2 regions of the Pseudoalteromonas sp. P1-30 genome follow, and region 1 is predicted to be linked to the other one. Evidence: riboswitches for the same ligand, from Rfam matches in the RefSeq annotation. Region 1 holds a riboswitch; the other holds the start of a gene.
What was found. Region 1 has a riboswitch for lysine ahead of dapA (4-hydroxy-tetrahydrodipicolinate synthase). Riboswitches for the same ligand answer to the same signal wherever they lie in the genome.
Positions count from the first base shown of each region.

Region 2: linked by a shared signal. The riboswitch ahead of lysC (lysine-sensitive aspartokinase 3) and the one ahead of dapA (4-hydroxy-tetrahydrodipicolinate synthase) in region 1 are both predicted to bind lysine.

Region 1 covers NZ_LKBC01000010.1:26,988-39,079, reverse strand. The annotation lists gene acnB (bifunctional aconitate hydratase 2/2-methylisocitrate dehydratase) at 1-775, opposite strand, end outside; gene AN395_RS14185 (OmpA family protein) at 1,084-2,142, opposite strand; gene AN395_RS14180 (YdiU family protein) at 2,477-3,883, opposite strand; gene AN395_RS14175 (DNA-3-methyladenine glycosylase I) at 3,886-4,590, opposite strand; lysine riboswitch at 4,785-4,981, shown strand; gene dapA (4-hydroxy-tetrahydrodipicolinate synthase) at 5,110-5,994, shown strand; gene AN395_RS14165 (2,3,4,5-tetrahydropyridine-2,6-dicarboxylate N-succinyltransferase) at 6,010-6,750, shown strand; gene AN395_RS14160 (PLP-dependent decarboxylase) at 6,750-7,955, shown strand; gene AN395_RS14155 (succinylglutamate desuccinylase/aspartoacylase family protein) at 7,961-9,082, shown strand; gene AN395_RS14150 (phospholipase A) at 9,292-10,326, shown strand; gene AN395_RS14145 (bifunctional GNAT family N-acetyltransferase/hotdog fold thioesterase) at 10,399-11,292, opposite strand; gene AN395_RS14140 (spermidine synthase) at 11,724-12,092, shown strand, end outside.
Region 2 covers NZ_LKBC01000006.1:144,249-156,340, reverse strand. The annotation lists gene AN395_RS12005 (NAD(P)-dependent oxidoreductase) at 1-443, opposite strand, end outside; gene AN395_RS12000 (glutathione peroxidase) at 560-1,111, shown strand; gene AN395_RS11995 (2-hydroxyacid dehydrogenase) at 1,381-2,361, shown strand; gene AN395_RS11990 (sodium-dependent transporter) at 2,428-3,750, opposite strand; gene AN395_RS11985 (4'-phosphopantetheinyl transferase superfamily protein) at 3,889-4,635, shown strand; gene lysC (lysine-sensitive aspartokinase 3) at 4,651-6,036, opposite strand; lysine riboswitch at 6,113-6,285, opposite strand; gene AN395_RS11975 (hypothetical protein) at 6,576-7,847, shown strand; gene AN395_RS11970 (condensin complex protein MksE) at 7,851-8,399, shown strand; gene AN395_RS11965 (hypothetical protein) at 8,396-11,173, shown strand; gene AN395_RS11960 (DUF4136 domain-containing protein) at 11,282-11,833, shown strand; gene AN395_RS11955 (hypothetical protein) at 11,899-12,092, shown strand, end outside.

The DNA of each region.
Region 1 (12,092 bases):
CACCCATAAACCAAAGCACAGAGTTAGTTGCAGATTTACGAGAAGAACCAGTACCTACAACGTCACCTACGTATGCAAGCGGTAAACCTTGAGTTTTTAATTCTTCAAGTTTAGTGATTGGACCTACTTCACCCGCTTTGTCAGGAGTGATACCGTCGCGCTCATTTTTTAGCATTGCTAAAGCATGAAGTGGGATATCTGGACGTGACCATGCATCTGGTGCAGGTGATAAATCATCAGTGTTTGTCTCGCCGGTTACTTTAAATACAGTAACAGAGATTTTTTCAGCAACAGCTGGCTTGTTAGTAAACCATTCAGCGTCTGCCCAAGATTGAATAATCTTTTTAGCGTGCTCGTTGCCTGCTTTTGCTTTTTCTTCTACGTCGTAAAATGCATCAAACATTAATAATGTGTTTGATAGACCTTTTACAGCGATAGGCGCAAGGGTTTCGTCATCAAGTAGCTCAATCATTGGGGCGATGTTGTAACCACCTAACATTGTACCTAATAGTTCTGCTGCTTTTTCTTTAGATACTAATGGAGATTGTGCTTCGCCTTTAGCAACTGCCGCTAAAAAGCCTGCTTTGATGTATGCTGCATCATCAACGCCTGGTGGTACGCGGTTGATTAGTAAATCTAAGATGAACTCTTCTTCACCCGCTGGTGGGTTTTTAATTAGTTCAATAAGATCAGCCGTTTGCTGAGCATCTAATGGCGCTGGTACGATACCTAACGCGGCACGTTCTTCTACGTGTTTACGATATTCTTGTAGCACAATATTGCCCTCTTGGTGACGTGAAAGTATTCGGTAGCGCATCATGCGCAAAAAAAGTAACCCAATACTTATAGTATTCTAACGCGGGATTATAAAGCTTTTATGTATAGATGAAAATCCATCCAGCTAAGCAACTGATTATACCGACTATAAATATTATGAATAGTGGTAAGCGTAAATTCTATTTTCGTGAATGTTTGTTAAGTAATAATCATTCTTGTTTAATCAGGTTAATACTGCATATGCAGTTTTAAAGGCATAAAAAAACCCAGCACTAAGCTGGGTTTTTAAAATAAAGTAAGTAACTATTAACGCTTAACTTTTACACGTTCAATAGATTTTACATGTGCTTCTACACGACGGTTTTCAGCGTGAGCTTCTTTCGTGTTAGCTGTGTTTTTAAGACGTTCTTCACCTAGACCAACAGTTGTAATGCGATCTTCAGCAATGCCATCTTTAATTAGCTCTTGTGCTACATCATCAGCACGCTTTTTAGAAAGCATCTTGTTGTAGTTTGCGTTACCTACAGCTGATGCGTGGCCTTCAAGTAGTACAGTTGTATCTTCGTGCTCTTTTAAAAACTCAGATACTGATGCAATGTCGTCAAAGTAACGTTGACCAACTTGTGCAGAATCATGTGGGAAAGTAACTAATAAGCTTGTTGTTACTTCACGGTCTTCGTATAAAGTACAGCCATCGCCATCAACAGCGTCTGTCATTGGCGTGTTAGGACATTTATCATCTTTATCTAGGATGTTGTCGTTGTCGCTGTCTTTAGGTTCTACAGGTACTTCTACTACTGCTGTAGGCGCTGGCTCTACAGGCTGAGCAGGCATAGAGTTTTGGCCAAATAAGTAGTTAATACCAATTTTAGCACCTACATCTGTGTAACCTTTATCAAGACCTTGGTATACCGCAGTTTCAGCGTTTACGAAAAAGCCATCAGTAATAAAGTGTTGGTAACCAACACCTGCGTTTAAGAATGTGTTGTCATCTACTACGTCCATTTCTTTAATACCGAATAGACCGTAGAAAGGACCGCCGTCAAGGTGGTAAAGCGCATCAATACCGTAACGCTCGCCGTCGATATTATTACGATTGCCCGCAGCTTTATCGAACGCGTTAAAGTCCATATCTGCATACTCAAGGCGTGCGCTCCAGTAATCGCTGAAACGGTAACCTGCTTCTACACCCCAACCAGTTGACTCGTTTACGTCAAGGCCAGCTTGAGCGCGCATGTTTTCCCATGACGCATCATAGTAGTCACCAAATGCACCAATGTAGAAACCTTCTTCTTTATCGGCAGCGAATGTAGACGCGCTAGTTGCAGCTAACGCAATTGCAATTGTAAGTGATTTTAATTTCATTGTTTTCTTCCCATTTTAACAACTTAGAAAATTGTAGCTAATCAATACTAGCTCAACCAGTTTTATACACACTACCCGAGCTTTTGTTAATCGATACTTAACGAAAAATAAAGTTTATAAATTTTTTCAACGATCTACAGGCATTCCAACCACCAATTGTAGGTTAAGTAAAAATTTTTACCTAATCTGCAATTAATAAATTATGGTAATTTATAAATAGTTACTTTTTATGAATGCGCACAATAACACCGAGCGAGTAACTGCTCAATCATTGTACACTGCATTATTTAAAAATGACTATTTATAATCAAAAACTTACAATTAATTACAATACTTAAGTACCGCAAAAAGTTTGATAGCCCTTGTCATCTTTACCTGTCTCTTGAAAGCGGGCTAAGTTAGCTGTTTTATCATATGGGTTACTCATCACCGTTAAAAAGTCGCTTAGCAGCTCGCTCTCGCCGTGCTGATTATATTGCGCAAGTATTTCTTCGACGATGTGATTACGCGGTATAACCCTTGGGTTAGCCGCTCTCATTAGGTTATAGCTGTTTTCATCACATCTTTTTTGCCATAACTGGGCCCATTGCGTTAATTCATCTGGCACTTTGCCACCCTTTAATGACTCGGTTAGGGCATCAAAGGTGTTGGTGTAATCGAGCTTATGCTCTTGAAATAACAATAATAACTTACTTACAAGCTCTACATCGTCTTCTTTATAACCTGCTAAGCCTAATTTTTGTGCCCACATTTGATTATATTGCGCGTTAAATAACGTAGAAAACTGATTAATTAACGGCGCCATTAAACTTACAGCTTGTTCGTCATCTTCATGTATAAGCGGTATTAGGCTCTCGGCTAAACGCGCACAGTTCCAACTTACAATATTTGGCTGATTACCATAGGCATAGCGACCTTGCTTATCAATTGAGCTAAACACGGTATCAAAATCAAAGGTATTCATCATTGCACACGGGCCGTAGTCGATAGTTTCGCCGCTTATCAAGGTATTATCAGTATTCATAACGCCATGAATAAAGCCCACTCGCATCCAGCTAATAACCAGCGCTAGCTGACTATTTATAACGGCTGCTAAAAAGTCTAAATAGCGCTGAGCCCCTGCTGATTGAATACTTGGGTAATGACGCTCAATGGCTACATCAGCTAATTTTTTTAATCCCTCTACATCACCTTGAGTTGCTAAATACTGAAACGAGCCAACGCGAATATGGCTACTTGCTAAGCGGGTAACAATTGCGCCTGGTTGCGGCGGATTACGATAAACAGCTTCACCTGTGCCTACAACAGCCAAACACCTCGTGGTTTTAATCCCTAAGCCATGCATAGCTTCGCTCATAATATACTCGCGAATAGCGGGGCCTAGTGCACATCGCCCATCGCCTCCTCTTGAAAAAGGCGTGGCGCCTGAGCCTTTTAACTGAATATCCCACAGCTGATTTTTATCATCGCTGATAGCACCCAGTAAGTGCGCTCGCCCATCCCCCAAGCGCGGCGAAAAGTGCCCAAACTGATGCCCAGAATAGCCAAGCGCTACAGCATTTACCGGTTGTGGCTCGTTACCAGCAAAAGTACTGGCGCGCAGCGCAGGCTCAACATCTATCTTAAACTGCTGTGCTAACGCTTCGTTCCACAAAAGTAATTGCGCAGCAGCAACGCTTGATGGACTGTCCTCTATTGCAAAGTTATCTGCTATGTCTGTGTATCTTGGCACTAGTTTCATGGTTAATCCTCTGTTTGTTGGCTTATGCCTACGCGATTGTCGCCCACGCTGTAAGCCACAATTAAGCTAAGTTCTTGCAGGCTCAAACCACTTTGCTTTTGCATTTCGTTAAAAAACGCCTGTGCGCCAGTGAGTGACTTTTTAGTTTGCAGGCCGCCATCTATAATTTTGTGCGCTCTTAGGTAACTTTCCACATCTCGCGAAAGTAAAAAAGTATCTTTACCAAGCGCTCTTAAGGCATACGGGCCTGTATTGCCGCCCAAACGGGCGCCGTGTTTTTTTAAATGCGCCCATAAACCAATAATGTCATCGCCTGGCCAGTTAGCTACAAATTGGCTAAAACTGCCATGTTGCTGTGCTATTTCGTGGATCATGTATGCATTTTCAGGAATTGTTTTTACCTTTTTATAATTACGAATAATGCGCTCATCAGTTGCTTTTTGCTCGAGCATATCGGGCGGCATCATAAGTAATTTATCAACACTAAACTGCCAAAAAACCTCTCTAAAACCTGGCCATTTACTGTTTATTACCGACCAGTAAAACCCGCTTTGAAATACTTTACGGGTAAACTCTTCAAGCCAATCGTCGTCACTTAATGCGCTTAATGCTTTTTTAGATAAGGGTTTTGCGAGTAATAACTTAAGCATTTTTTCAGAACCTTTTCGCTCTACTGCTCGCTTATAAATATCGCTAAATTTTTCCATACTTATTAAATACCTCATCACTGCTCATAGGGTTAGTTTACGAGAAAAGCAGCTAATACGTAACCACCCACATTTTCGATGAACTAATCTGTATCCTGCAACTTGACACCTAGACGGCTAAAATGTTTTAATCGCCGCAATTACCCTATTTAAATTGTATTTTGTTAAACCTTTTGCGGTTAAACAAAATACAAAGGGCTAGAAGAGGTGCGTTATTCAGGTAGCGTATGTTAGGAGCGCAAACTCCAGTGAGCATATGTGAGGGGAATACCGCCGAGAGGTAAACGCTTTTGCGAAGCAATTACTTCGGGCGACTAGGTTGAATCCTAGCGACTGTCACCAATAGCTGTTTTAGAGCAGCTTATTAGTTTGGTGGAGAGCTTCTGGTCTTAAATAATAAAGCCGTGCGCCCTATTATTTTAAGCCCATTCGCTCTTCGAATACTGTTCGAACGACGTTAATGCGGCTCACATCATACAGCCTCCTTAATATCTCGAACACCTTATAGGTTCGTAAGAGATGATTCACAACTTCAATTTAGACGACTACGCACTGTGGACAGCGCTTGTTACGCCGTTTGATCAACAAGGTAATGTTGACTACGGCACGCTCACAGCACTTGTTAGCGAACAAGAAGCGGCACACAACGGTATTTTACTGCTCGGTAGCACAGGTGAAGGCTTAGCCCTTACGCTTAAAGAGCAGCAAGGCATTGTTGAGCACGTGTGCCAATTAAAACCCAGTGTACCGCTTATGGTTGCTGTTGGTGGTAATAATTTGGCCCAACAAAAAGAATGGGTTAGCTACTGTAACCAATTACCTATTCACAGCTACTTATTAGGCTCGCCTCTTTATGCAAAACCAGGGGCTGTAGGTCAAACACATTGGTACGAAAGCTTATTAAACGAAAGCGCGCATCCGTGTATGTTGTACAACGTACCTGGGCGCAGCGGTGTAAGCATTCCTATCGAAACCATTGAAAACTTAAAAGCGCACCCAAAACTGTGGGCTTTAAAAGAAGCCAGTGGCAACATCACCCAATTTGAAGCATACCGACAAGCCGCGCCTAATTTAGCGCTATACAGTGGCGACGATGCACTTATGCCCTACTTTGCCCAAGCAGGTGCAAAAGGCTTAGTTTCGGTTGCGGCCAATGCATGGCCTTTGCAAACACACGAATTTGTAAAGCGCAGCCTAAGCGGTCAACACCCCAATTTATTTGCTCAGTGGACTCGCGCTATCAATAGCCTATTTGCTGTAGCAAACCCTATTCCCGTTAAAGTGCTAATGCACCAGCAAGGGCGTTTAAATAGCCCACTGTTGCGCCCACCTTTAACGCATCTTGAGTTAACGCAAACCGATTGCATTACCACTGCAAACGACACCATTTTATCTTGGCATTAAACACAGGTTTTTATAATGAGCTGGTTAGAACTACTAAATAATTTAGAATCGGGCGCAGTACGCGCAGCATCACAAAACGAAAGCGGCCAATGGGAAGCTAACGTAGAAGTAAAACAAGGCATTTTAGAAGCCTTTAAAAATGGAACTAACACCGAGTTTGCAGGCGGGTTTGTTGATAAGCACAACCTTGCACCGCAAGAATTTAGCACTGAAGATGGCGTGCGTATGGTACCAGGTGGTACCAGTGTTCGCCGCGGTGCCTACGTAGCTAAAGGCACTATTATTATGCCACCAGCGTACGTAAATATTGGCGCATACATCGACGAAGGTACTATGGTTGATAGCCACGCATTAGTGGGTTCATGTGCACAAGTTGGTAAAAATGTACATTTAAGCGCAGCTGTTCAACTTGGTGGTGTACTTGAGCCAATTGGGGCAAGCCCAGTCGTGGTTGAAGACGATGCGTTTATTGGCGCAGGTTGTGTCATTGTTGAAGGCGTAGTGGTTAAAAAAGGCGCGGTACTTGCCCCAGGTGTGCGTTTATCTGCCACTATTCCGGTTTACGACTGTGTTAACGAGCGCCAGCTAGATAAAGGCGAGCCAATTCCAGAGTACGCTATTGTAATACCAGGCTCTCGCCCTGCGTCTAACGAATGGGCTCGTGAGCAAGGCTTAAGCATGTCGTGTGCACTCATTGTTAAATACCGCGACGAGCAAAGCGATGCATCGTTATTGCTAGAAGAGGTTTTACGATAATGAGCTTTTTGAGCACGCCTATCAAGGCCGCCGTAAATACACTTACTCAGCAACTTGATACACCTTTTTTTGTTTACGACTTAGACAAACTAAACGCACACCTTACCCGTTTAGTTGCGCAAACCGATGTAAAGCTTTGGTATGCGGTAAAAGCCAATCCGCTTTCTAAGGTTATTCAATGCCTAGACAGCGCCGGATTTAACTTTGACGTAGCAAGTAAAGGTGAGCTTGAACAAGTCCTTGCACAAGGTATTAGTTCACAGCGCGTGCTCAACACAGGGCCTGCAAAGAGCCCTAAACAAATTAAACACTTTATTGAGCGCGGCGTGCGTATTTTTGTTGCCGAAAGCCTCAATCAAGTACGTTGGTTAAACCAGCAAGCGCAGCTGCAAAATACGCAGCTGCAAGTATTACTGCGTGTGCAATTACGCTGGCCAGAAGGTGAAAAAAACCCATTAGGGGGTGACAGCCTTACTCCGTTTGGGCTTGGTTGCGATGAATGGCAAGCGCTCAATACTGGCGATTACCCAGCACTTAATTTTGATGGTCTGCATATTTTTCAGTGGGGCAACATGCTTAGCACGCAAAAGCTAAGCGAGCTGTGGTCGCAAATGATTGCACCGCTTACCACCTTGGCTAATAACTTAAATATAAACCTGAAAATTTTAGACTTAGGCGGCGGTTTAGGTATTCCTTACACACCAAACGATGCAACACTTGAGTGGGATGGATTAATCACCGCGCTGGCAAAAATTAAAAAAGATGCGGGTGTAGACGAGCTTTGGATGGAGCTTGGCCGTTACGCTGTAGGCGAATGCGGACATTACGCTAACCCCGTCGTTGAGTGCAAACAAAACTACGGGCAACAGCAAGTTATTTTAACCGGTGGTATTAACCACTTATTACGCCCTGCTGTTACAAGCCAAGATTTTCCTGCGGCGTTACTGCGCGAATCAACAGCGCCAGAACAAGCAATGAGCTTATACGGCCCATTATGTACTGCCCTTGATTGCCTAGGCGAGCATACCCTACCAAGCGATTTAAACGAGCAAGACTGGCTGGTGTTTAGCCAATGTGGCGCCTATGGTTTTACCGAAAGCATGCCCTATTTTTTATGCCATGAACTAGCTGCAGAATACGTGTTACAAAATGGCGAGCTCACGTGTGTGCGCCAAGCAGAAGATGCCAATCACTACTTAAGGTAATAAACATGAGCATAACAACACCCATTAGCCAAGAAAATATTGTAGTAGGGGAAGTAGCAAACGGCTTACCCCTAACTATTCCGGTGTATCGCTTAAAAGGCGATGGCAACGGGCCAAGCGTGTATATTCAAGCCAATATGCATGGCGCCGAGGTACAAGGTAACGCGGTTATTTTTCAGCTGCTAGAGCAGTTAAAACAGCTCAATTTAAAAGGCGACATTACCTTAGTACCTTATGCTAACCCTATAGGTTGTAATCAAAAATCAGGGGAATTTACCCTTGGCCGATTCGACCCTATTACTGGCACTAACTGGAACCGTATGTATCACTACAATAGTGATTTAGTCACCCAGTTTGCACACGAGCATAGCCAGTACGACGATGCAACTTTAAAAAGTAATTTTAAAAAAGCCCTGCTTGATGAAATAGATGCCAAACTTAATGGCCCAGCTTACTTGCTCAATACCGGTAAACGCATTGCGCTTAACCTGCAAAAGCTTGCGCATCAAGCAGATATAGTGCTCGACTTACACACGGGGCCTATTTCAAGTAAGCATCTGTACTGTCCAACGTATGCCAGCGACAGTGCACGTTATTTTAATATTGAACACGTACTGCTTATTCCAAGCGACTTTGATGGCGCAATGGATGAAGCTAGCTTTTGCCCATGGTGGCATCTAAGTGATGCACTTAGTGCGCAAGGCAGGGACTTCAATGTACAGGTTGAGGCCTTTACAGTAGAGCTAGGCAGCCAAGAAAAAATAGATTTAGCAGCCGCCTTTGATGATGCAAACAGCATTTTAAGCTATTTGAACCATAAAAATGTATTGGTAGATGCAGCGCATCAACCTAAGCAGATGACCCGTTATGCGTGCCATTTAGATGACTACTTTGCTTATTATGCGCCGATTGGCGGCATGGTTGAGTATGTTGCTCCGTTAGGCGCACACATAAAGGCAGGCGAGCCAATAGCCCATATATTACGCATGGAGCGCTATTTAACTGAGCAGCCCCTACAAACATTAAGCCTTGATTGCGATGCAATTGCTATTTTGCATTTTGCCTCAGCAAGCGTAAACCAAGGCACTGAACTTTATAAGTTTTTTACTAACGTATTTGAGTTATAACGCACCGCGCTATAACTCCCCCTTCTCATTGCGTGAGAGTAAGTTAACTAACTTACAATATAAGCGGCTATATGCCGCTTTTTTTGATCTGTGATAACGGTGTAAACGTAAGGTAATCAAATAAGTGTAAATTCAGTGAAAGTTCACCGTTACAAATGTAAAAACACGTTATAATTTATAAATCTACCTTACTCTCAAAGGAATAAACAATGAGCTGGCGTTATTGGATTGCAGTTACGGCTTTACTAAGCACACCCTCTTTTGCCCAACAAGAGGTTAAAAAAAATGAACAAGACAACGACATAGAGCTAGTTAAGCAATGTATTTTAAATGAAGTAATTGGTGGCGATGGTAAGCAAACCTTAGACGAGCTGCGTACAAAATGCTCCGCCCTTGAAGAAAACAAACAACTTACCGCACTTGATAAACGCAAGGCTCGCGAAGAGGTAAGCAAAAAAAATCGTAACGTAATTACGCCGCATAAACGTAACTACATTTTACCTTTATCGTATGTCTCGCACCCTAACGATCGCCCGTTTGATGGCTTTGACGAGCTAACAGATGAAGAAAATGGCGAACCCCTTGATAACCTAGAGGCTAAATACCAGCTTTCTATTAAAGTGCCACTGTACGATGATTTTGCAGATGAAGACCAAGCCATATTTTTTGGCTTTACTTTGCAGTCGTATTGGCAGATTTATAACTCAGAGATTTCTTCTCCGTTTCGTGAAACCAACTACGAACCAGAAATATTTTGGGTAAACTACCTAGACCAAGAAAACGTACTTTGGGGCGACGAAATGGCCATAGCGCTGGGTATTTCGCACCAATCTAATGGCCGCAGCCAGCCAAACTCTCGTTCATGGAACCGAATTTACGCCGATTTTATATGGGAAAAGAGCGGTTTTGTATTTAGCTTTAAACCTTGGTATCGCATTGCCGAGGATGAAAAAGACAATATATTAGAAGCCGATGGCGACGACAATCCAGATATTTACAAATACATGGGTTACTTTGAATTTGGCGGGGCGTATCGTTATCACGATCACGAGTTTAGCTTTATGACTCGTAACAATTTAAATTCAGATAACCGTGGTGCACTTCAACTAGATTGGTCATTCCCGCTTTGGGGTCGTTTACGTGGCTACGCGCAGTACTTTAACGGTTACGGTGAGAGCCTAATTGATTATAACGCTGATGTAGAGCGTATTGGTGTAGGTATATTACTTACCGATTTACTCTAATTTATTAATACACCATAAAAAAAGCCAAGCCCTTTTATAAAGTGCTTGGCTTTTTTATTAAAGCGTTACTCGTTATTTTTTAACGGCAAACACCCCTTCAAACTCTGCAACAACATCGCTGCCATCAAATATAGTAACAGGTACTACGTAGCTTGCTTTGCCTGTTGTTTCCAGCTCACTGAGCTTACCTTTACAGGTTTGCACATCAACACAACCGCGTGGGTCGGTATTAAGTGGTTTTAAGTATTTTATAGTGGCATCGGCTAATACAATATTGCCCTCAAGCCCTGCCTCTTTAAGCGCTAAGTACGTTGCGCCCCAACCGGTTAAGGTTGCTAAGCTGTATATAGAGCCTGCAAACATAGTGTTGTGTAGGTTTAAGTTAGCGTCTAAATCAGCACGCGTTGTAAACTGCCAATCTGTGTAGCTTTCTACTTTTATACCCATTGCATCACTAATTGGGATTGATTCACGCCAAATATTTTGCAGTACTTGCGTCCAATCAGGGTGGCGAAACCATCCCGGCTCACTAGGCTTTTGCTTAATCATTTTGAAATGTTGAACATCGCCATACGCTAAGTGGGCTTTTTCTTTTAGCTCATAGCCGTGGCGCTTATAAAACTCAAGCGCACGCTCGCGAGCAAATAACACTAATTCGCCTGCATTTTGCGTCCATGCTATTTTTTCAAGCTCGTGTAATAAACGGCTACCAATATGCTGGTTACGGTTGCCTTCGGCTACGGCCATGTAACGTACTTGCGCTTGCTCATGGTTGTTAAAGTGTAAACGGGCCACACCAAGCACATCACCGTTGTTATTTTTTATAAAGCGATGCTCTGAGTCTTGTTCCATATCATCTTGTTCAGAGCCACGAGGCTCATTCCAAGGCGCACGTAGTACTTCCCAACGTAATTGATAGTACGCTTGCCAGTCTTCGCTGCTCTGCGGTGTAGTTACTTGAAACATATATACTCCTGTTGTTTTGCCGTAAATAAAAAATAAAGGCTACGGCATGTAATCCAACTGAATAACTCTTTAACCTGCACATTGGTTTTTACATTAGAAAATTAAAGATTAAGTTGGTTGGAATTATTATGGCAAATACCATACTCCATCTTTTAAACACTGCCAATACGACTTTGGTAAGCAAGCGAAAAAATAACTGTTTTACCCATCGCATCAGCTAGTTAATGCTGGGCCTTTAGAGATTGAGCATGCACTGAGCGAAGGGTTCTGCCTAGGGGAAATTTACTCTTTGTTGCCTACATGGGTGTAAGCCAGTAGAGTAACGCAGGAGCAGTTACCTAGCCCACTAGGTTACAAATCTCGCGCCGCGATTAAATCGCCCCTAGATTGAACAAACTTTAATCCTGAAAGGTCAACAGGCCCTTAATGTTATGAGCGATTTTATAAACCCTTTAACGGGTGTAGTGAGTAGCCACTTTATTAGTCACAGCCAAGATATTGGGCAACTAGTTTACTGGCATAAATATGCAGGCGATCACATACAGGTTCGCCAATTCGGGCAGCTTCGCTGGCTGCTAATTAACGATACATTGCAATCGGTGATAGAGCTTAACAATCCACAGCGCTTACTATTTCCACATTTAACCTATTTAGCTAAGCAGTGGCAAACCTTAGCACCACCAAATCATGTGTTAGAACTTGGCCTTGGCGGTGGCGCTATACGTAATTACTTACAATACACTTACCCGCAGGCACGCGTAACATCAGTTGAAAAAAATGCAGATATAATTGCCTGCTAT
Region 2 (12,092 bases), on a different contig from region 1:
TTAGTGAAAATAGCTTCGTTACCGCCAGCCATGACTGTAAGCACGCCGTTTTCAGCACCTGCTTGTCCGCCAGATACGGGCGCGTCTATAAAATCGATATTTTGCAGGGCTGCTTTTTCTGCTACTTCACGGGCTACTTCGGCCGATGTAGTAGTATGGTCAACCAAAATGCTATTAACGGCCATCCCCGCTAAAACACCATTTTCGCCGTAAACAACCGCACGTAAATCATCGTCATTACCTACACACATAAATACAATATCAGCATTATTAGCAGCTTCTCGCGGCGTGGTAGCAAAGCTTCCTGCATACTCATCTACCCAGCTTTGCGCCTTTGCTTGAGTGCGGTTATATACACACACATTAAAGCCCGCTTTTGCTAAATGCCCTGCCATTGGGTAACCCATTACCCCTAAACCTATAAATGCAACATTGATTGACATAAAAGTGCCTTATTTTCCTGCTAACTTAGAAACTATGCCCGATTATGTCAATCGGCTGCTGAAAAAGCGAATTAAGTCTTTATAAATTTCCAACGTAAGGAAATAAGTAGGTAACCATGGATAGTATTTATCAATTTAGTGCCCCTTTGTACAACAGCGAAAGCTTTGCGCTTAGCCAGCTAAAAGGCAAAACAGTACTTATTGTTAATACAGCAAGTAAATGTAATTTTTCGGTGCAATTAAGTTCGCTAGAAAAGCTCTATCAGGAATATAAAAATAGCGGTTTCACTATCTTAGCGTTTCCGTGTCATCAATTTGGCCAAAACGAGCCGCTTGATAACCTCGCGATTAAAGACTTTTATCAAGGGCAATTTGACGTGTCGTTCAAAGTGTTTGGTAAGGTAATGGTAAATGGGCCCGAGGCGCATCCGCTGTTTAATTATTTAAAGTCGCATACCCGTGGTATTTCGCAAAACCGCGCAGTAAAGTGGAACTTCACCAAGTTTTTAATTAACCCACAAGGTCAGCTCGTTGCACGTTATGCGCCGCGCACCAAGCCCGAAACGCTTAAACAGGTCATTGAGGCAAATTTACCTAGCGCACTAAACGCTAATAACTTAAATAACGCAAAAATAATACCTAACTTTAATGCATTAAAAGGCGCTTAATTATTCTAAATCAATAAACGGGTGGTTACTCAAGCATGCTTTATTAAACTAGTTTAAGGTTACGTATAATACCAATCAGCAATAATACTTAATCATTTTTAGGGGCTAAACGTGTCGCTATCTGTGTTAAAAAGAGCAATGCAGGAGCAATTGCCGAGAACAACTAAATAGCGAATTTTTTACCTTACTATCAACGCGTTTTTACATCCTCAAAATAGATCACTTGATTATACGGATTGCTATAACAGCTAGGCTTTGGAGTAAATAACATGAACATTGCTTTTTTTAGTACGCAAAAATACGAGCAGCCTTTTTTTGAGCGCAGTATTAACAAACACCCTCAAATAGAGATTTGTTACTTTGAGCAAGCACTGAACGAGCAAACAGCCCTGCTTGCTAAAGGGTTTGATGCTGTGTGTGTATTTGTAAACGACACAGTTAACGCCCTCGTTATTGAGCACCTTGCTGAGCAAGGAATTAATACTATTTTACTTCGCTGCGCAGGGTTTAATAATGTTGATTTAGTGGCTGCCAAAGCACACAACATTAAGGTATTACGAGTACCCGCCTACAGCCCAGAAGCCGTAGCTGAGCACTGTGTTGCACTTATGCTTACCCTTAGCCGTAAAACACATAAAGCCTATAACCGCGTACGCGAAGACAACTTTGATTTAAACGGTTTATTAGGCTTTAACTTACACGGCAAAACAGTTGGAATTATAGGCTGTGGCAAAATTGGCCTTGCCCTTTGTAATATTTTAAATGGCTTTGGCGCGCATGTTTTAGTGTGCGACCCTTATGCAACACCTGGCAATTACACCATTACCGATTTAGATTCGCTGCTTACTCAAAGCGATATAATTTCACTGCACTGCCCACTGAATGAGCAAACACACCATTTAATAAACGACGATGCATTTAATAAAATGAAACCTGGGGTAATGCTAATTAACACTTCGCGCGGTGCGCTACTTAATAGCAGAGCGTGTATAAATGCGCTTAAAACTAAAAAGCTAGGGTATTTAGGGCTTGATGTGTACGAGCAGGAGTCAGAGCTATTTTTTAAAAACCATAGCGACGAGATAAACCAAGACGATATATTCTCGCGCTTAGTTAGTTTTAAAAACGTATTAATAACTGGCCACCAAGGCTTTTTTACTCAAGAAGCCCTTAGCGAAATTGCCAATACCACCATACAAAACGCCATAGAAATTAATGAACAGAGACCTTTAACCAATGAGGTTTTATAAAGCCGCGGCCCATTAATTTGCTTTACCCGTTTTGCTATTTACATAACGGGTAAAGCTTTAAATACTTTAGCCAAACGCAACGTTTGCAAAAACAAGAGTCATTAATACTGGGCACACAAAACGAATGTATTGAGCAAACCAGTAATGCGTGCCGGTGCTGGCTTTATGAAGCTTATTACCGCGTTTCCACATCCAACCTGCGGTTATAAAATAAAACAGCCCCATAAGTGGAAGTTGGTACTGAGTAAATAGCATGATTACTAAACCAAATAACCACTCAAAGTTTAATATTATTGCACTAGCGCATATTAACACCACTAGGCTAACAGCCCACGTTGCTTTAGTACGATCTATGCGGTGGTTTTCTACTAAAAACGCTACCGGTATTTCTGTGGTAGAAATAGTCGATGTAACCGATGCAATCGACATAAGTACAAAAAACAGTAACCCAATTAGTAAGCCAATTTCGCCCATGGTACTAAAAAGCTCAGGTAAAATAGCAAATATAAGCTGCCCTTCACCTATAAGTTTTCCGCCGCTAAACACCTCTACCCCGTTATGCTGCGCTACATAAATTGCAGGCACTATCAGTAAACCTGCTAAAAATGCCACACTGGTATCAAGTAGTGCAACGCTTGCAGTTAGTTTTGGCAGGTTTGCATCTGGCTGCAGGTACGAGCCATAAATCATCATGCAGCCAACCCCTAATGAGAGCGAGAAAAACGCCTGCCCCATTGCAGCAATAATTAAATTTGGGTCAAGCACTTGGCTAAAATTAGGAATTAAATAAGCAGCAAACCCTTCGCTGGCGCCTTCTAAACTGGCTATATAAAAAATTAAGCCTATTAGTAGCACCAACAACAATGGCATTAAACGGCGTGACCAGGTTTCAATCCCCGATTTAACCCCTTTTAAAATAATACTGGCGGTTAAAATAAGCATAAGCGGCGTAAATATAAAATTACGCACCATAGAGTCGCTGTGCAAAAATTCGCTTGCTGCGGTAAAACCAAAAAATGTAGTAATAGGCTCTATCGCGTAAGAGAGCATCCACCCAGCTACAATAGAATAAAAGCTAAGCATAACCACAGCGCCCGCAAGGCCAATATATCCTGCGGCAGCCCCTACTTTTTTGTTGGTATTTTGCCACGCATTACCCAATGCTTTTACTGGGTTTGCTTGCGCTTGGTGGCCTAAATAAAGTTCGGTATAAAGCGCAGGTAGCGCAAGTAAAAATATAACTACAAAGTAAACCAATAAAAATGCACCGCCACCATGGTTGGCCGCCTGCGTAGGAAAACCCCAAATATTACCTAAACCCACTGCTGCGCCTGCAGCGGCTAAAACAAAACCAAAACGGCTTTGAAATCCATCACGCACTTGTGCCATACATCTACAAATTCTGTTATTCTTTGATTATTGTGAATTAAACCATATTTAATGCCAACTGAGTAATAAAATTGCTTTTGGCATAAATAAGCGCTGTTAACCGCTCATAATTACAGCACTCACTTATTTTAAGCGCGTATGACTAACCACTTTTTTAAAAACACCCTAAGTATTGCTCCCTCTTTTTATAGCGATTTATCCCCTAGCAACAATACTATTTTAGTGTTTAATGCCAACACACTTAATTTAGAACACCTTGATTTAACCCAGTACCTAAGCCCATTTGAGCTAAGCGTTATAAATCGCCGTAAACGCATGCAAGCAAAGCAAGAATATCTAGCATCGCGTATATTACTAAAGCAACTTGCAAAGCATACTCAGCCCCAATACGCACACATACCGCTTAATAAAATGAGCACCCACTTTAATGAAGAATGCTCAAAACTGCAGCTCCATATAAACCACACCGTTATAAATACCTGTATTTCGCACTCGCATGGCTTAGTTGGCGTTGCACTTAATGTTACTAAGGCGGAGTTTGGCTTTGATATTGAAAAAATTAACTTAAAACGCCCATTCGAAAAGCTCGCTAAGCATTTTTATCATAAGGCTGAAATTGCCTTAATTACCGCGCCTTTGGCTATAAAAGAGCAAGCCCACCGCTTTTTTAGAATTTGGACCTTAAAAGAGGCACTCGCTAAAGCAACTAGCCGCCCAATAGCGCAATTGCTTAGCCCAAATGTATTTGATGAATTTTCTTTGTTAAACCTTACAGCATCGAGTAACAGCATAACGGTTGCCAATGAGGAGTTTGATATAAGCGTGGCGCATAAAAAAAGCACCGACTGGCGGTGCTTTATACTTAATAACTTGGATACTGAATAACTTGGCTTTAAAAGCTTAAGCAGCGCTTTCTAATAAGCGGCTGTGTATTGCTTGTACCACGGTATCTGATTCGCTTTGCTCTACTAAAAAGCATAAGTTGTGCTTACTTGCACCATGACAAATTAATCGAATATTAAACTCTTTTAATACGTTCATTAAGTTCATTTCGTGCTGGCGTAGCTGTATTTCAGACCCTATAAGCGCAACTAAGGTTAAGTTATTTTCAACCGATACATGACAAAATTCGGCCAATTTATCTAAACACGCTTGCTCAAGCTCAGGTCGCGAGGCATTAGGCGCGTTATCTAGGGTTATGGCAACACTAATTTCTGAGGTAGTAACTAAATCTACCGATATATTAAATTCACTTAAAATAGTAAATACACGGGCCAAAAAGCCACTTGCTAATAACATTTCTGGGCTTTTAAGCGTTAGCAATATTTGGTTTTTACGCTGCGTAACGGCACGAATACCTGGCTGCTGCGATTTTTCACGCTCAATCCACGTTCCTCCGCGCTCTGGCTCGCGGCTAGAGCCTACAAATACATTAATATGGCTACGGCTTGCTGGTAAAATAGTTGCAGGGTGCAATACTTTTGCGCCAAATGTCGCCATTTCTGCTGCTTCATCAAAGCTTAAACGAGCAATTGGCGTTGCCTTAGCGCATAAACGTGGGTCGGTGCTAAAAATACCCACTACATCGGTCCAAATGTGTACACTTTTAGCGTTAATAGCCTCTGCTAATAACGCCGCACTGTAGTCAGAGCCACCACGGCCAAGCGTTGTGGTTTGGCCAAATTCATCACTACCAATAAACCCTTGTGTAACTATTACTTGCTCATCTAATAACGGAATTAACAAGTCTTTAGCGGCTTGTGCAGTGGCCGCAACATCGGGCGTTGCTTTACCAAATTGGCTGTCGGTTTTAAGCACTTTGCGCACATCAAACCTATCTGCATTTAAGCCTTTTAAGCGCAGCACTTGAGCAAATAAATAAGACGATAAACGTTCGCCAAAGCTAAGCAGCTCATCGTGTTGTTGATCAGTGGTGAGTGTTTCAAGGGCTAACGTTTGAAACGCTTTTAACGTTTCGTTAAAACCTACGGCTAAATCGGCATCAAGCGACAGCTCATCTAAAATAGCCTGTTGAATAGCCAATACGCCATCTATGTGTTCTTGGCGCTGCTCTTTACTAAGGTCGGGTTTGCACAGTGCAACTAAGTGGTTAGTTACGCCGGCACTGGCGCTCACAGCTACAATACGTACGCTTTTATCTGCAACAATAATTTCGCTACAGCGACTCATCGCTTCAAAGTTTGCAACACTGGTTCCGCCAAATTTGGCAACGATGTAATCTGATTTTGCGCCTGATACTGTTTGTGGCACTGATTGGGTAGTCATTTCGTCTCCTTTCGCGGTATCCAAACCGCTAAAAAACAAGAAGAACTTGGCAAAGGAATGCAAATAAGATGTGTCCGCTGCCAGAAGCTCTCCACCTAAGTTGGTGACAGTTTTGGGGATTCAGCCCCATAAACCGAAAAACACGGTTGACGTAACCTTGTTTTCCTCGGCGAGTACTTCCCTCTTTAATGGTTATGGGCGTTCGTCACCTACCATTGAATACCTAAGTATCGCACCTCTTCTGAATGTTGTATTAACTTGTGGCTAATAAAACAAAACCCCACTATGTAGCGGGGCTTTGAAAGTTATCGTTTAGACGTCTAGCTGTCAAGGTGTTTTAGTTAATATAACGCGAATAATTTAGCCCGGGTTTACATTGCTGGCTACTTTTACAGCGCTTAATGTAACTCGCCTGTACGCCAGCTAAAAAAATGTGTAAATTAAGCCAGTTAATAACGAGTACTTTTTATTATAAAAATATAAAAACTACGCTCTGCTTTAAGCGTAGTTAACTCATTACTAGGATGTATCACCGCATTATGATCCCAGCTAAAAAGCTGCTTAATACCCTTAGCGAACACTGGGGTGTTTTAGAGCTATTATTTAAACGTTTTAAAATGGCCGACTTTAGCCTCAAAGACGTGCAAAACGCCATTAAGCAAAAACAGCCCACGTGGACAAACGAGCGCATTTACAAAGAAACAAATCGTTTGCTCAATCAAGATATACTTATTCCATTGGCTAAATCATCCCAGCTTGAAATAAACCGCGCCATTGCCGATTTTGCGACCTTTTTATTACAAGAAGAACACCTAGGTTTAGCACAAGAAATTAGCGTTTTGGTTGATGATTTAGCACGCCTAGGAAACCGATTAGATAATGCCGGCGAAATAGAAGACTATGACGATTTACGCCGCTATAGCCGCATTATGGATGATCGGGTGCGTAAAATAATGAAGCTTTACGCGCACAACGAAAACGCTATTTTAAACATTGTTGAGCAAGCTAAATCTGATCACGCGGTGCAATCTTTGCAAAAGCGCTACAAAGCGGTAATAGAAGCCTTTGATGAATACATAGAACCGATGCTTGAAATGGTCGATATTCGCGGTGACTTTCATGCCTGTTTTACACTTATTGAGCAGCAAATAAGTAAGCAAATAGAGCACATTGAACGCTCAGGCAAAGCCTACAACGACAAACGTATGCTTGAGCAATTGCGTACTCGTATACTCGAAATGCATTTAGTTGGCCGAGAAAGCTTACGCAAAAGTGCCGATATGCTTATGCCACTGCGCGAAGAGCTACGCCGTAATAACCTAATTACCCGCCAGGCAGCAAAAGTGCTGGGCCTTGTGCGTAAAAATGGCGTAGACAATATGCTAAGCGCGGTACAACCAAACTTTGTAAGCGATGCGCAGCGTTATTCGCTTGGCCAGCAGCGTCATATAGTTGCCTATATGGCCAGCTTGGTAGAATTTGAACACGAAGAATACCAGCTCCCAGAGCAACAAGACGTGCCGGCATTTGTTACGCCAAACATTCCTGATTACCACGATGTTAAAACAAGCTTTGCAAAACGCTTTAATAAAAAACGTAAAAAGCCCCAGCCATTACTGCAATTTTTAGATGAAAGCTACCCAGAATTAGACGCCGACGAAATGCTATTTTTATATCAAAAACTAGTCAGCGACAGTGAAATTCACATTAGCCAAAGCGATGAAAAAACACGCGTAAAAATTGCCGGCCAGCATTTTTCGTTATACCCATTTAATTCTGCGCCTCAGCCAGATACACAGGCAGACGAGTAACACATGACACATATAAACTTAGACGAGCTTACGCACCTACAAGCCATTAATAAAAAATTAGGTGCGGGTTACCATATTTGCGAACAAGACAACGTAATGTGGCAAGAGCTTGACCAGCACATAGAATCTTACAGCGCCTTATTTAACGCCCTTGGCCACGATTTAAAACACGACAGCCGCGGCTTTTACTACTTTGCCAGCGACGAAAGCACGCCAAACATGGGTAAAATATCCCGTGCTATTGCACTGACTATTTACATTTTAATTGAGCACTTTGCCAATACGGGTAAAGACCCAATGCGTGCCCTATTTGATGAAGTAAACGACTTAGAACTGATGCAAACCTTAGTGCAAATTAATAAACACTTGTTTGATCAACTTGAGATATTTTCGGGCTCAGATTTACGAAAAGACGTATACCTGCGCATGGTACGTTTAGGCCTTGCCCGCGAAGTCGAAGGCGGCTTTATGCTACAAGCGCCTATTCACCGCTATATTGATGCACTTATGGAAGTAAACGAAGAAACCTACATTACAGAGGACGAGCAATGAAAAACTTATACGGACTAAGTAAACTCGCCCTACTTAATACCGCAGGTTATGCAAAATGTGTTATTCCGCTTGATAAAAGCAGCTCTATTTGTGCACCAAACAATACCGGTAAAAGCTCGGTTATAAACGCCCTGCAATTTCCGCTAATAAACGATTTACGCCTAACCGAATGGGACGGGCACGATTTAGATGAAACCCGTAAATTTTATTTTTCATCAGATCAGTCGTACATTTTGCTTGAAGCCAACCTACCCCATGGCTCGGTGGTTATTGGTGTAGCAGGCCTTGGTAAAATAGCCGGTTACGCGCACCAGTACTTTTGTTATCAAGGCAAACTTGATTTAGCGCAGTACACACAAGGTAATACCATTATTAAGTTTACCAAGCTGTTTAATCATTTAAAAACGCAAGGTTACAACCCTATAGAGCTTAAAGCACAAGAGCTAAACGCCCTACTTACCGGCGGCGCAACCCCTTTTGACGGCGACATTAATTTAAAAATGATCCCGCTTAATAACGTGCAAGACTCCGCCATTTATAAAGAAATTTTTAGGCGTATTCTTAACTTACACAAATTGGGTGCAAGCGATGTTAAACGCTTTATGCTGCGTGTGTTTGAACGCCATATGTCTAACTCTAAAGTGGACTTTTACGAAGTATGGCGTCGCTCGTTTGATAAAGTAAATCGGGCTAAACGCGAATTAAAAGCGCTTGAATCAATGCAAGAGCCAATAACAGCGCTTGAATCAATGCTTGAGAACCAAACGGTGCTTAAAGGTAAGTTAGCAGCCTACGCGCCTAAAATTGATCAAGCATTAATAGACTTTGATACCTACCAAGAAGAGCAACTAAGCGAACTAGCCATTGCCCTTGAAGACATAGAGCACGAAAAACACGAGTTTGAGCAAAAGCAAAGCTTATACGTACAGCAATCGCGCGATATAGAGCGCAGGCAAACCCAAATAGAGCAATGGTTTTTAGATTACAGCGCTCTTAAAAGCGAATTTGAACTGGTAAATAAAGCCACCCTTAAAGCCAACCTTGGCCAACTTAAGCAAGACTACGAGTCACTTTCGCACTCTATTACCAGCGCACAAGGGCAAAGCCTACACACGCTTGATTACCGCATTAGCGAGACCCAAAAACAAATTAAAAGCTTAAAACTGCAGCTTAAAAACCTTGAGTTTAATTTGTTTACTCGAATGCGCGAAGACCTATCACTTAAAGAGGTAGAAGAAATATCGCGCATTTTAAACCCCGATATACTCTCGTTTGCCACCACCAGCAATGGCGATATAACCATTGATGATGAAGACGCCTTTGGGGAATTTTTATCGTTATTAAGCGAAAACGTTAAAGGCGGTGTACTAACCCTACCAGGGGCAAGCATTAAACTTAAAAAACTTTCCCCAGTGCAAATGCAAAGCGGCGAAAACAAAGCCCAGCTTAGCGCTCAGCTAGACGCGCTGGAACGCTCGTTAAAAGAGTTTAAACAACAGCGCGAAGTAGCCGCTAACGTGGCCGATAAACAAAAAGAAAAAGATGCACTTTACGATGAGCTAATGAGCGCAGAGAGCGCCCTAAAACGCTTAGAGCAATTTGAGGTAATGCAGCAGTCGGTAGAAGCGCAATCCATGCTAAAAGAGCAGTTATTAGCAGAGCGCGAACAAGTTGACGACTACCTACAAGACATTCAAAAAAATAGTGGCTCAATTGCTGACAGGCGCTCGTTAATTAAATCTAAGCAAGAGCAAATTAGTCGCCAAACTGAGCGTCTACGCCAAGTTAAAAGCGAGCGAATTGACCACACGCTTGATTTATACAGCGGTAAAGTTACCCCGTATATGATTGATATAACAGTCGACTTTGATAACTTAAGCGACTTAGTACATCACTTTAATAAAGACTGCCAAGAGCTGCGCAACTTTGACATAAACGTACGTAATACCTATTTGCATGTATATAACGCGGGTATTACTAAGTTCGATAACGAAAACGACGAATTTACTAAATACCAAAAGTTGATTAGCGCGTTTCATAACCTTGATAACGAACGCGATGCCGTTGAGCGCCAAGGCCGCGTAGCCCTGACCGAAGTAGCCGCCACAATTAAAGGCTTGCGTGAAGACTTAGACCGACTTCGCCGCGAAATGAACAGCTTTAATAAAGGCATAAGCCAGCACCGTATTTCTAACCTTCAAGCGTTTAAAATTAACGTAATACCGCGCAAAATGCTGGTTGATAGTATTGATACCATTATCAGCACGTCGCATCAGTTTGAACAAGGCGACACCCTTGACTTATTAAGCCAAGAACCTTACAGCGAAAGCGCGGTAAACGAAGCAAAAGATCACCTAATAAAACTTGCCTCCGACAAAGCAGGCCTTACATTAACTGACTTATTTGATATTCGTTTTGAAGTGGTTAACCGCGCTGGCGAAATCGAACACTTTGAAAAAATCGATTCAGCTGGCTCAAACGGCACTCGTATTACTATTAAGTTATTATGTGGCATGTTGTTTATTCGTTACTTATTAAGCGATCAGGAACAAAACCTTTACCGTATACCTATTTATATTGATGAAGCGGCAGACATTGACCCCCAAAACCAAAAAGCAATCATAGAAACGGCACTGAGCTTTGGCTTTGTGCCAATTTTTGCCTCGGTTAAACCGCAGGTAAGCTGTGATTACATTGTACCTATTCGTTCAGTAAAAGATGGCGCCCAAAACTGGGTAGACGAAAAAGACTGGATTGAAGTTGAACACAATTAATTGGCCGTTAAGGCAAACCAACTAAACTAAAATATAGGACGTTAAACTAATACACATTTAAACGATGTGTGTTATTTTAAATTAACGCATTTTATTGGAGCAAAGGTAATGAAAAATATACTTATTGTTGCAGCGCTGACATTACTTACAGCCTGTACGCAAACCCCTGACTGGGATTACGACAAATCAGCCAACTTTAGTAATTTTAAAACATTTGCTTGGGTAGAAAACGCGAGCCTAACCAAAGACACCACAAACTACCAAATTAACGGCTTAATGGAAAAACGTGTACGTACTGCCGTTAATAAAGAGCTTAGCCAAACATTAGGTATGAGCTTAGTAGACCCAGCCCAAGCTGACGTACTAGTTAACTACCATGCATCGGTAGATAAAGAGCTAGAAGTAGACAGCTTTAACGTAGGCTACGGCGCACGTTGGGGATACTGGGGTACGGGTTTTCAACGCGATATTAGCGCCCGTGAATACGAAGTGGGTACGTTAGTAATTGATATTATTGACCGCGAATCAAACCAGCTTGTATGGCGCGGCGCAAAAGAAGGCCGTTTAAAGAAAAAACAATCGCCTGAGCAACGCGAAGCATCAATTAAAGAAACAGTCGCTAATATTTTAAGCAACTTCCCGCCGCAAAAGCAGCTGTAAGTTTAAAGTTAGTTTTTAAAAAGCTCACAAAATGTGAGCTTTTTTGTTAATAAAGGACTCATACCTTGGCATTTTTAAAATATTTTACAGTCACTCTGTTCGTCTTTTTTGCTTCGCTCCCCGCACATGCGGAAAATTTAAAATTAACTCCAGGTTTGTGGCAAGGCATTTACAAAGATAATTTCGAATACAATGTACTGGAAATAAAAGAAAACGGAGAACACCGTTTAATCATTGCAAATATCGCCAGTGCATTTCA